Regions from separate parts of the Cobetia sp. BMC6 genome, predicted to be linked through region 2. Evidence: riboswitches for the same ligand, from Rfam matches in the RefSeq annotation. Region 2 holds a riboswitch; the other holds the start of a gene.
The links. A riboswitch is a leader RNA that binds a small molecule or an ion and turns the genes downstream of it on or off. The one in region 2 is predicted to bind thiamine pyrophosphate.

Region 1 (4,051 bases), on a different contig from region 2:
TCTTCGCCTGCTCGGCGGCGCCGGCAGTCGCTTCCACGGCTTCCTGACTCGCCACCGGCGCGGAGGCGGTTGAGTCGCCGTTCACTCCGACCTCGGCTTGCTGAGCGACGATTTCCGGCGCTGACTGGGTGCTGGTCGCGGCGGGTTCTGCCTCGGCGGCGTGGGCCGACATGGCAGTGGCTGGCAGGCTGCTCAGGCACAGCGTGGTCAGCAGGGTGGCGAAGGCGGTGGACAGCAGCGAGGCACGCGGTGAACGTGTCGGCTGTGCTTTGCGCCGTGGCGCCGATGACGAATGAGACATGGCGGAGTTCCTTGTGATCACAGGGTAGTGGTGCTGCCGTTCGTGGGCGGCAGTCGTCAGGCTCTTGCAGTTTGTGTCGAGCGTCGTTGCGTCTTTCGGTAATGCGGTCATGCAGTATTTTTCCGAAGGCAAGGCGTGTCAGCTCAGACGTGTCAGCCGGTCGCGGTGCCAGGGCATCAGGGTGCGCAGCAGCGCATCCAGCGAGAAATAGAGCAGCAGGGAGAAGGCGACCAGCACCAGCAGGGCGGCGAACATCAGGTCGATCTCCATGCGCGCGTTGGCGTTGAGCATCAGATAGCCCAGCCCCTGGCTGGCACCGGCCCATTCCCCGATGACGGCGCCGATGGGGGCGGCGGTCGCGGCCATGCGAATGCCGGAGGCCAGCGCCGGCAGTGCGGCGGGCAGCTGGATGTGGATCAATCTGCGCCATGGGCTGGCGCCCAGGGTGTGGGCCAGATCCAGCCAGCCCTGCTGGGTCTGGCGCAGGCCGTCGTAGCCAGTGGAGGCGACCGGGAAATAGATGATCAGTGTCGCCATCACTACCTTGGACAGCATGTCATAGCCGAGCCACAGCACCAGCAGTGGGGCGATCGCGAACAGCGGTATCACCTGGCTGATCAGCAGCATCGGCAACAGCGTACGGCGCAGGCGGGGGATGAAGGCCAGCGCCAGCGCGGTGGAAAGCCCGAGCAGGATGCCCAGCACCAGCCCGGCCAGTATCTCGCTGATGGTGACGCCAGCGTGATGGGCCAGCAGCGGTGCCTTCTGGATCAGCACCTCGAGCACGGCCTGGGGCGTGGGCAGAATGTAGGGCGGTACGGCGGTAACGGCAATGATCAGCTGCCAAAGCCCCAGCAGGAGCAGCGTACTGATGACGAGGTGACGCATGGCGTGCAGACGTTTCATGCGGCCTCCTCGCTATCACGCAGGCGGGCGATCAGTTGCGCCTGCGCCGGCGGCAGGGCCGGGTCATCCAGCGGCACCGGCCGCACGGCGCCAAGCCCCGGCAGATGCTCAAGCTCGGCGCCGTGGCCCGGGGCGCTCGACGGGCGCAGCACCAGCAGTTGATCGGCAAGGCGCAATGCCTCAAGCGGGTCGTGGGTCACCATCAGGACGGTGCGGCCCTTGAGCAGGCGGCTGGCCAGATCGTGCAGCTCCAGACGGGTGATGGCATCCACCGCCGAGAACGGCTCATCCATCATCACGATCGGCGCCTGCTGATAGAGCGTGCGGGCGAGAGCGACGCGTTGGCGCTGGCCGCCGGAGAGGGCGTCCGGCCAGGCCTGCTCACGACCCTCAAGCCCGACCGCGGCCAGAAGCTCATGGGCGAGTTCGCGATTGCGCGGCCGCCGGCGCAGGTCATCGCCCAGCCACAGGTTGTCGATGACGCGCCGCCACGGCAGCAGCAGGTCCTGCTGCGCCATCCAGGCCACGCGGTCGGTCAGCGGCTGACCGTCATCGGTGGCGAGGTCGAGCTGGTGGAGATCTGACATTTCCAGGCCAGCCAGCAGGCGCAGCAGCGAGCTCTTGCCGCAGCCGGAGCGCCCCAGCAGTGCCGTCCAGCTACCAGCCTCCAGACGCGCGGAAATATCGCGGAACAGCGTGTGGCCGGCGTAATCGATTCGTGCGTTGTTGAGGGTGAGTCCCAGCGACACAGGCAATTCCGTGGTCAGGCGGCGTGCCGGCAGGAGGAAGCAGGTGACGCGCCGTGCAGGGCACGCGTCGGGGATTCCCTCCGCCGGTATCAACCGGATCAGGTTCCAGGGGTTGTCGCGCGACGTATCGCTGCGACTCTCAGCCCATTCTCGGGCACCCCCATCCAGGCCGACAGTGTAACGTCACTGTCTTGCCGGTGTCTTGTCCGACGCAAGTCGGGGCAGGGGAGACGGCGACTTTCTTGAGTGGCTTTCCTGATTGGCTTTCCTGAGTGGGGCGAAACGGACTATGCCGATGTGGCACGCCTTGGGTATGCTGAACATGACTGTAACAAGACGTGTTGCCCAAGGAGATCATCATGCCCGACACACCGGATCTCTCGACCTGTTCCAGCTATCCCGTCCCCCCGCGACGGCCGAGCGCAGTTGACGCCACGGGGGAGCCGCACCCCGTGCCCAGGGGCTGGCCCGAGGAGTCACTGACTCGACGGCTCTCGACCTATCTGGGGCAACCGCTCGAACCGCTGGCACTCGCCTGGCCGGATAGCGCCAACTGGCTGTGGCGCCAGCGTGGCGGCACGCCGGGGCTGATCAAGCTGGCGCGAACCGGGCCAGACCACGACCCCTTCTGGCACGCCATGCGCGGGGTCTTCGGTGCCGATCGCTGGGCGACGCCGGAGGGTTTGACGCGACTGGCGGGCGCCTTGCCCGCGCGCCTGCCGATTCCGCCGCTGCCCCTGACCTTCCTGGGGCGTCTCGATGGCGCGCCCATCTGGCACCTGCCGTGGTCCAGCGGTCAGCCGAGCAATCTCAGCATCACCTTCTGTGAGCTGCTGGGCGACCAGCTCGGTCGCCTGCATCAGGATACGGTGTCGGGCTTCGGTCAGCCGCTGGCGCAGCCGATGCCGCTGTTGCACTGGAATGCCCGCGTCACGCGCTTTCTGGCCCATCACCCGCGTCGCGCGGAACTCGGCACGCTGCTCAAGCGCACCTTCCCGGCGCCGACTCGCGCGGTGTGGTGTCTGCCGGACATGCGCGCCGATCAGTATCTGTGCGCCGCCACCGGCTGGGTATGGAGCGATTGGGAAGCGCTGGTGTGGGCGCCGATCGAGTTCGACTGGGCGCTGGTGGAGTTGCTGCTGGAAACGCCGGAGCAGCGTCAGGCCTTCATGAAGGGCTATTCGCGCCATGGGCGCATGATCAATCTTGATGGCCAGCGTGAGCTGTGCCGTGCGCTGTTGTGGGCGATGGAGGCATTCGGCCCGCGGTCCTATGCTGAGCTTGCGGCAGCCCCTGCCTGGGTCTCGCCGCGCAGCCTGGCGTGAAATTCGCGTGCTGTACACTGCAAGTACATGAAAGGTGTGAAATTTCTCTGCAGCCCCTTCGCTGACATGGAATACTGTGGGTGAGTCGTCATGGACGTCACTCGAGATCTGATGTAGGGCTTGGCGGGGGAGCACTCGTGGTAGAGAACCTGAATTATTATTTCTTGCTGGCAGGCACGCTGATCGCCTTGAGCGTGTTGGCCAGCCGCGTCTCGGCGCGTCTTGGCATGCCGCTGCTACTGCTGTTCCTCGGTCTTGGCATGCTGGCGGGTGAAGATGGCGTCCTGGGCATCCAGTTCGACGACGCCTCATCCGCTTACATGATCGGCAATCTGGCGCTGGCGCTCATCCTGCTCGATGGCGGCCTGCGTACGCGGCTGTCCACGTTTCGTGCCGGCCTGAAACCGGCGCTGGTGCTGGCCACCGTCGGGGTCTTCATGACCAGTGGCCTGGTGGGCCTTCTGGCCATGTGGCTGTTTGATCTCACTCTGATCGAAGGCCTGCTGGTCGGGGCCATCGTCGGTTCCACCGATGCCGCGGCGGTCTTCTCGCTGCTGGGAGGCCAGGGCGTTCACCTCAATGAGCGTGTCGGTGCGACGCTGGAAATCGAGTCCGGCACCAACGACCCGATGGCGATCTTCCTGACCATCACGCTGGCCGAGATCCTGACCGGTCAGCTCTCCGGCGTCGCGTCGGGCATCATGAGCTTCCTGCTGCAGTTCGGTGTCGGCGCCGCCATGGGGATCGCCGGCGGCTGGTTGATCGCACGC
Region 2 (4,051 bases):
CCGCGCGAGCGTGACGAGATTGCGCCGCCACTGGCCGAGGTTCCCGCTCGCAGTGCGCCGATGGGAATCGCGGTGGTACCGCCAGAACATCCATTGGCCGCAGACATGGATGTCGTGGTGGCCGTCCACGGCAGCTGGGGCACGGCTCCCTCCGGCAACGCCGCAGGTGATCCGGCCAGCCGTCGTGAGCCTCGCCTGCTGGGCCTCAAGCTGGCGACGCCAGACACTGAAGCACGCCTGGTGCCAGTGCTGACCGGTCTGCAGGACAGCAGCAGCGGCCAGCGCTGGATTCGCCCGCTCGATGTCCTGTTCGGCCCTGATGGCAGCCTGTACTTCACCTCGGATAGCGGCGCGGCTGGCCTCTATCGCCTCACCTTCGATTGATGGACTGACCTCCAACAGAACGCTCCCTTGAGAAGCGAGGTCTTGGCCCTCTTTCCGGGCCTTCTCTCCAAGCCCTTTGTCCAAGCCTTCTCTCCAAGCCCTTTGTCCAAGCCCCCTCTCCGGGCGCTCTCTCCAGGAGCTGCTTGGCAGAGAGCCCATGAATAGGGCCTATGGCTGCAGTGGTTGCCTGCTGCAGATTCTGAAAACCTGCCGTTCATGCCCCGCCTTCGAATTACAGAAATGTAGTCCTGTATCCTCGCATGCACCCAATGGCCAGCTAGGCATTGTGAGGTCATGGAGCGACACTGGGTCGACGCCAAGCGTTTAATGAACGATGACGCGTTGAGAGAGCGTCTCTCGCTCGTGCATCCAGCCTAAGAACTCCTGCGTATGATCCAACGGATACGCCATCGTCGGAGCCTGCCGCCATGAACCAGCAGCCACCCCCAGCAGCACGGACGCCCGCCAGCCAGGACTCCTTGCCAAGCACATGCACGCACCTGACGCGCGCTCCCTGGCTGAGCATCGTGATGCCGGTGCATGACGAGGCAGCCGGCATCGTGCAAACCCTGATCGCCCTGAATCGCCTGCGCGCGGGAGGGGACTGTGAAGTGATCGTGGTGGATGGCGGTTCGACGGATGGCACCCCCTCACTGGCCCATCCGCTGTGTGATGCCGTGCTGGGCAGTGAGCCGGGCCGGGCACGCCAGATGAATGCCGGAGCCGCGCATGCACGCGGAGAATGGCTGCTGTTTCTGCATGCCGATACCGACTTGCCCGACAATGCGCTGGCATTGCTCAAGGAGGCCGTCACGACGCATCGCCGCAGCGACTGGGGCCGCTTCGATGTCAGCATCAAGGGCGAGTCGCCGTGGTTACCGATGATCGCCGCCATGATGAATCTGCGCTCGCGGCTGACCAGCATCAGCACGGGCGACCAGACCCAGTTCGTGCAGCGCTCGACCTTCGAGGCCATCGGTGGCTTTGCCGACATGCCACTGATGGAAGATATCTGGCTGAGTGCCCAGCTCAAACATCTGACCCCGCCAATGAACCTGACGGCGCGCGTTACCACCAGCGGTCGGCGCTGGGAGACCCACGGCGTCTGGCGCACCATCGTCAAGATGTGGGGACTGCGGCTGGCGGCCTGGTGCGGCGTCTCCCCTGCACGCCTGGCACGCCTTTACGGCTATCGCGCCGCGGCGCAGGCCTGTGAGCAGCGCGGCATGCCCCATGCGTGATGCGGCGTTGCCTACCTTGCCCACAACTGATGCCGCGTCAGAGGTGCGCCCGACCCTCATCATCTTCGGTCGCCTGCCCATCGCCGGCCACTGCAAGACACGCCTGATCCCCGCACTCGGCCCCGAGGGTGCAGCTCGACTCTATGAGCGGATGCTGTGCCATATCGCTGACCAGGCCTGCGCCGCGCGCCTTGGCAAGGTCGTGGTGATGCTGACGCCCGCTGCCGAGCCGTCGAGACAGACACCTGAACAGGCGGCTCTGCAGGTGGCGCTGGAAGCCCGGCTGCGAAGCGTTGTCGACACCTCAGCCGACCTCACCTTCGAGGTACAGCCACAGGGGGACCTCGGTGAACGGATGTCCCGGGCCATGGCCCGACATCTACCCGAGGGGCCGGTATTGCTGATGGGCTCCGACCTGCCGGCGCTGGACAGCCAGCGCCTGCGCGAGGCAGCCCACAGACTGCGCACTCACGACGCGGTCCTGCAGCCCACCGAGGATGGGGGCTATGGCTTGATCGGCCTCAAGGCGCCCTGCCCGCAAGCCTTCCTGCTGCCCCGCTGGAGCCACGCCCATGTCTGCCGGGACACCCTGGCGCGGCTGGCACGGGCAGGCAGAACGTACTCTTGCCTGCCGATCAGCTGGGATGTCGATGAGCCGCGTGACCTTGCGCGACTGTCGCGCCACCTGCCGGCGCTCATGGCGGACATTGTCGCTTGAGACTGTCCATGAACCCGCTCGAGGCTCATCACAAGCCCGCTTGAGGCTCTTCACACCTTCGGCAGGCCTCCCAAAGTCGTATGCATTTTTGCTCACACTGCCCTTCTTCTGCGCCGCAGGGCTGTTACACTCGCTGCATCGTGACTCATATGTCACAGCTTGACGGGGTGCCGGTAAGACCGGCTGAGATGTCATGCGCAGGCAATGTCCTTGCGTGAATGACGATCCCGCCGAACCTGATCCGGCTAGTACCGGCGTAGGGATCAAGCGTGAAGCGATGCCACTCGATAACGTCACCACTTTCTCACGGTGACTGTCGGCACCTCCCCCGCTTTTCCCCTGCTCCTGTTCCGGTACTGGCCACGCTTGCGCCAGAGAACTGCCGCCCCATCACGGGTCGTCAGCACGCTCACCGAGGGATGCGTCATGCCTAGTTTCAACGACCTGACCAGTGCCTGCGCCGAGGAATGGCGTGACTATCTCGAGCACGACTTCGTTCGCCAGCTGGGCGAAGGTCGTCTGCCGGAGGAGTCCTTCCGCCATTACCTGCAGCAGGACTACCTGTTCCTGATCCACTTCGCGCGTGCCTGGGCGCTGGCCGCCTACAAGAGCCGCACCCTCGCGGAGCTGCGTCAGGCCACGGCCAGTCTCGACACCATCCTCAATACCGAGCTCGATCTGCATATCGGCTACTGCAGCGAGTGGGGCATCAGCGAGGATGATCTGAGCGAGCTGCCGGAATCGCGCGCCACCCTGGCCTATACCCGTTACGTGCTCGATTGCGGCCAGCGCGGCGACCTGCTCGATCTGCACGTGGCGCTCGCGCCCTGCCTGATCGGCTACGGCGAGATCGCCGAGTGGCTGCTCGATCAAGACACCACCGAGATCGAGAACAACCCGTACGCGGACTGGATCGCGATGTACTCAAGCGATGACTTCAAGGAAGCCGTCGAAGCCGAGCGTGAATGGCTGGATGCGCGACTCTCGGAGGTCTCGGAGCGTCGACTGGGTGAACTGGTCGATGTCTTCCGTGACGCCACGCGACTCGAGATCGACTTCTGGCAGATGGGTCTCGATCGCGCTTGAGTCATCACAGACTGACGTCCCGGTGCTCGCCATGAGCCGCTCGGGATGACGCCATCCTCCATGGATGGCACGACTGACAGGCCAACAGAGCCTGGATGAGAGAACGCTCCCCGGGGCAAGCCTGACGCTTCGGGCAACACACTCTCGCATTGAAATCTGCACACGCTTGACGGGGTGCCGGTGGAACCGGCTGAGATCCTGCATGCATGCTTCGCCGCCCTGACGCGCGAGCTTGCCAGCAAGGGGTCCCGTGGAACCTGAACCGGTTAGGACCGGCGTAGGAATCAAGCTGATGGCCAGCCGCTGCGCGCGGCCGCCTCGCTCCCGGGCCACCTGTTGGCAAGGAGTCGGCGACGACCATCCTCTCCCTGCGCACGGTCTTCCCATGATGACGTCAGCCGTGACGTCGCCCTTTGAGGAGACCTGCATGAGCACTGCCCCGACAACACAAGACCCGCAAGCCACCAACGCCGCCGAGTCACCGCTCGCCTCGCAGCCTGAGTCTGCCCCCAAGGCACGCGCGCGCGCCGTTCGCAAGGATGGCAGCCGCCACCTCGCCAGCGAAGCACAAGTCGACGCCGCCGCCATCGCGCCGCTGAGCGGCTCGCGCAAGATCTATATC

Region 1: linked by a shared signal. The riboswitch ahead of MKZ40_RS07240 (ABC transporter ATP-binding protein) and the one ahead of tenA (thiaminase II) in region 2 are both predicted to bind thiamine pyrophosphate.

The regions. Positions count from the first base shown of each region.
Region 1 is NZ_JAKUMF010000002.1:702,859-706,909, forward strand. Features, by position in the region: gene MKZ40_RS07230 (ABC transporter substrate-binding protein) at 1-301, opposite strand, end outside; gene MKZ40_RS07235 (ABC transporter permease) at 440-1,207, opposite strand; gene MKZ40_RS07240 (ABC transporter ATP-binding protein) at 1,204-1,956, opposite strand; TPP riboswitch at 2,015-2,128, opposite strand; gene MKZ40_RS07245 (hypothetical protein) at 2,316-3,281, shown strand; gene MKZ40_RS07250 (potassium/proton antiporter) at 3,419-4,051, shown strand, end outside.
Region 2 is NZ_JAKUMF010000001.1:483,766-487,816, reverse strand. Features, by position in the region: gene MKZ40_RS02085 (PQQ-dependent sugar dehydrogenase) at 1-384, shown strand, start outside; gene MKZ40_RS02080 (TIGR04283 family arsenosugar biosynthesis glycosyltransferase) at 864-1,625, shown strand; gene MKZ40_RS02075 (TIGR04282 family arsenosugar biosynthesis glycosyltransferase) at 1,642-2,343, shown strand; TPP riboswitch at 2,497-2,623, shown strand; gene tenA (thiaminase II) at 2,770-3,429, shown strand; TPP riboswitch at 3,590-3,730, shown strand; gene thiC (phosphomethylpyrimidine synthase ThiC) at 3,857-4,051, shown strand, end outside.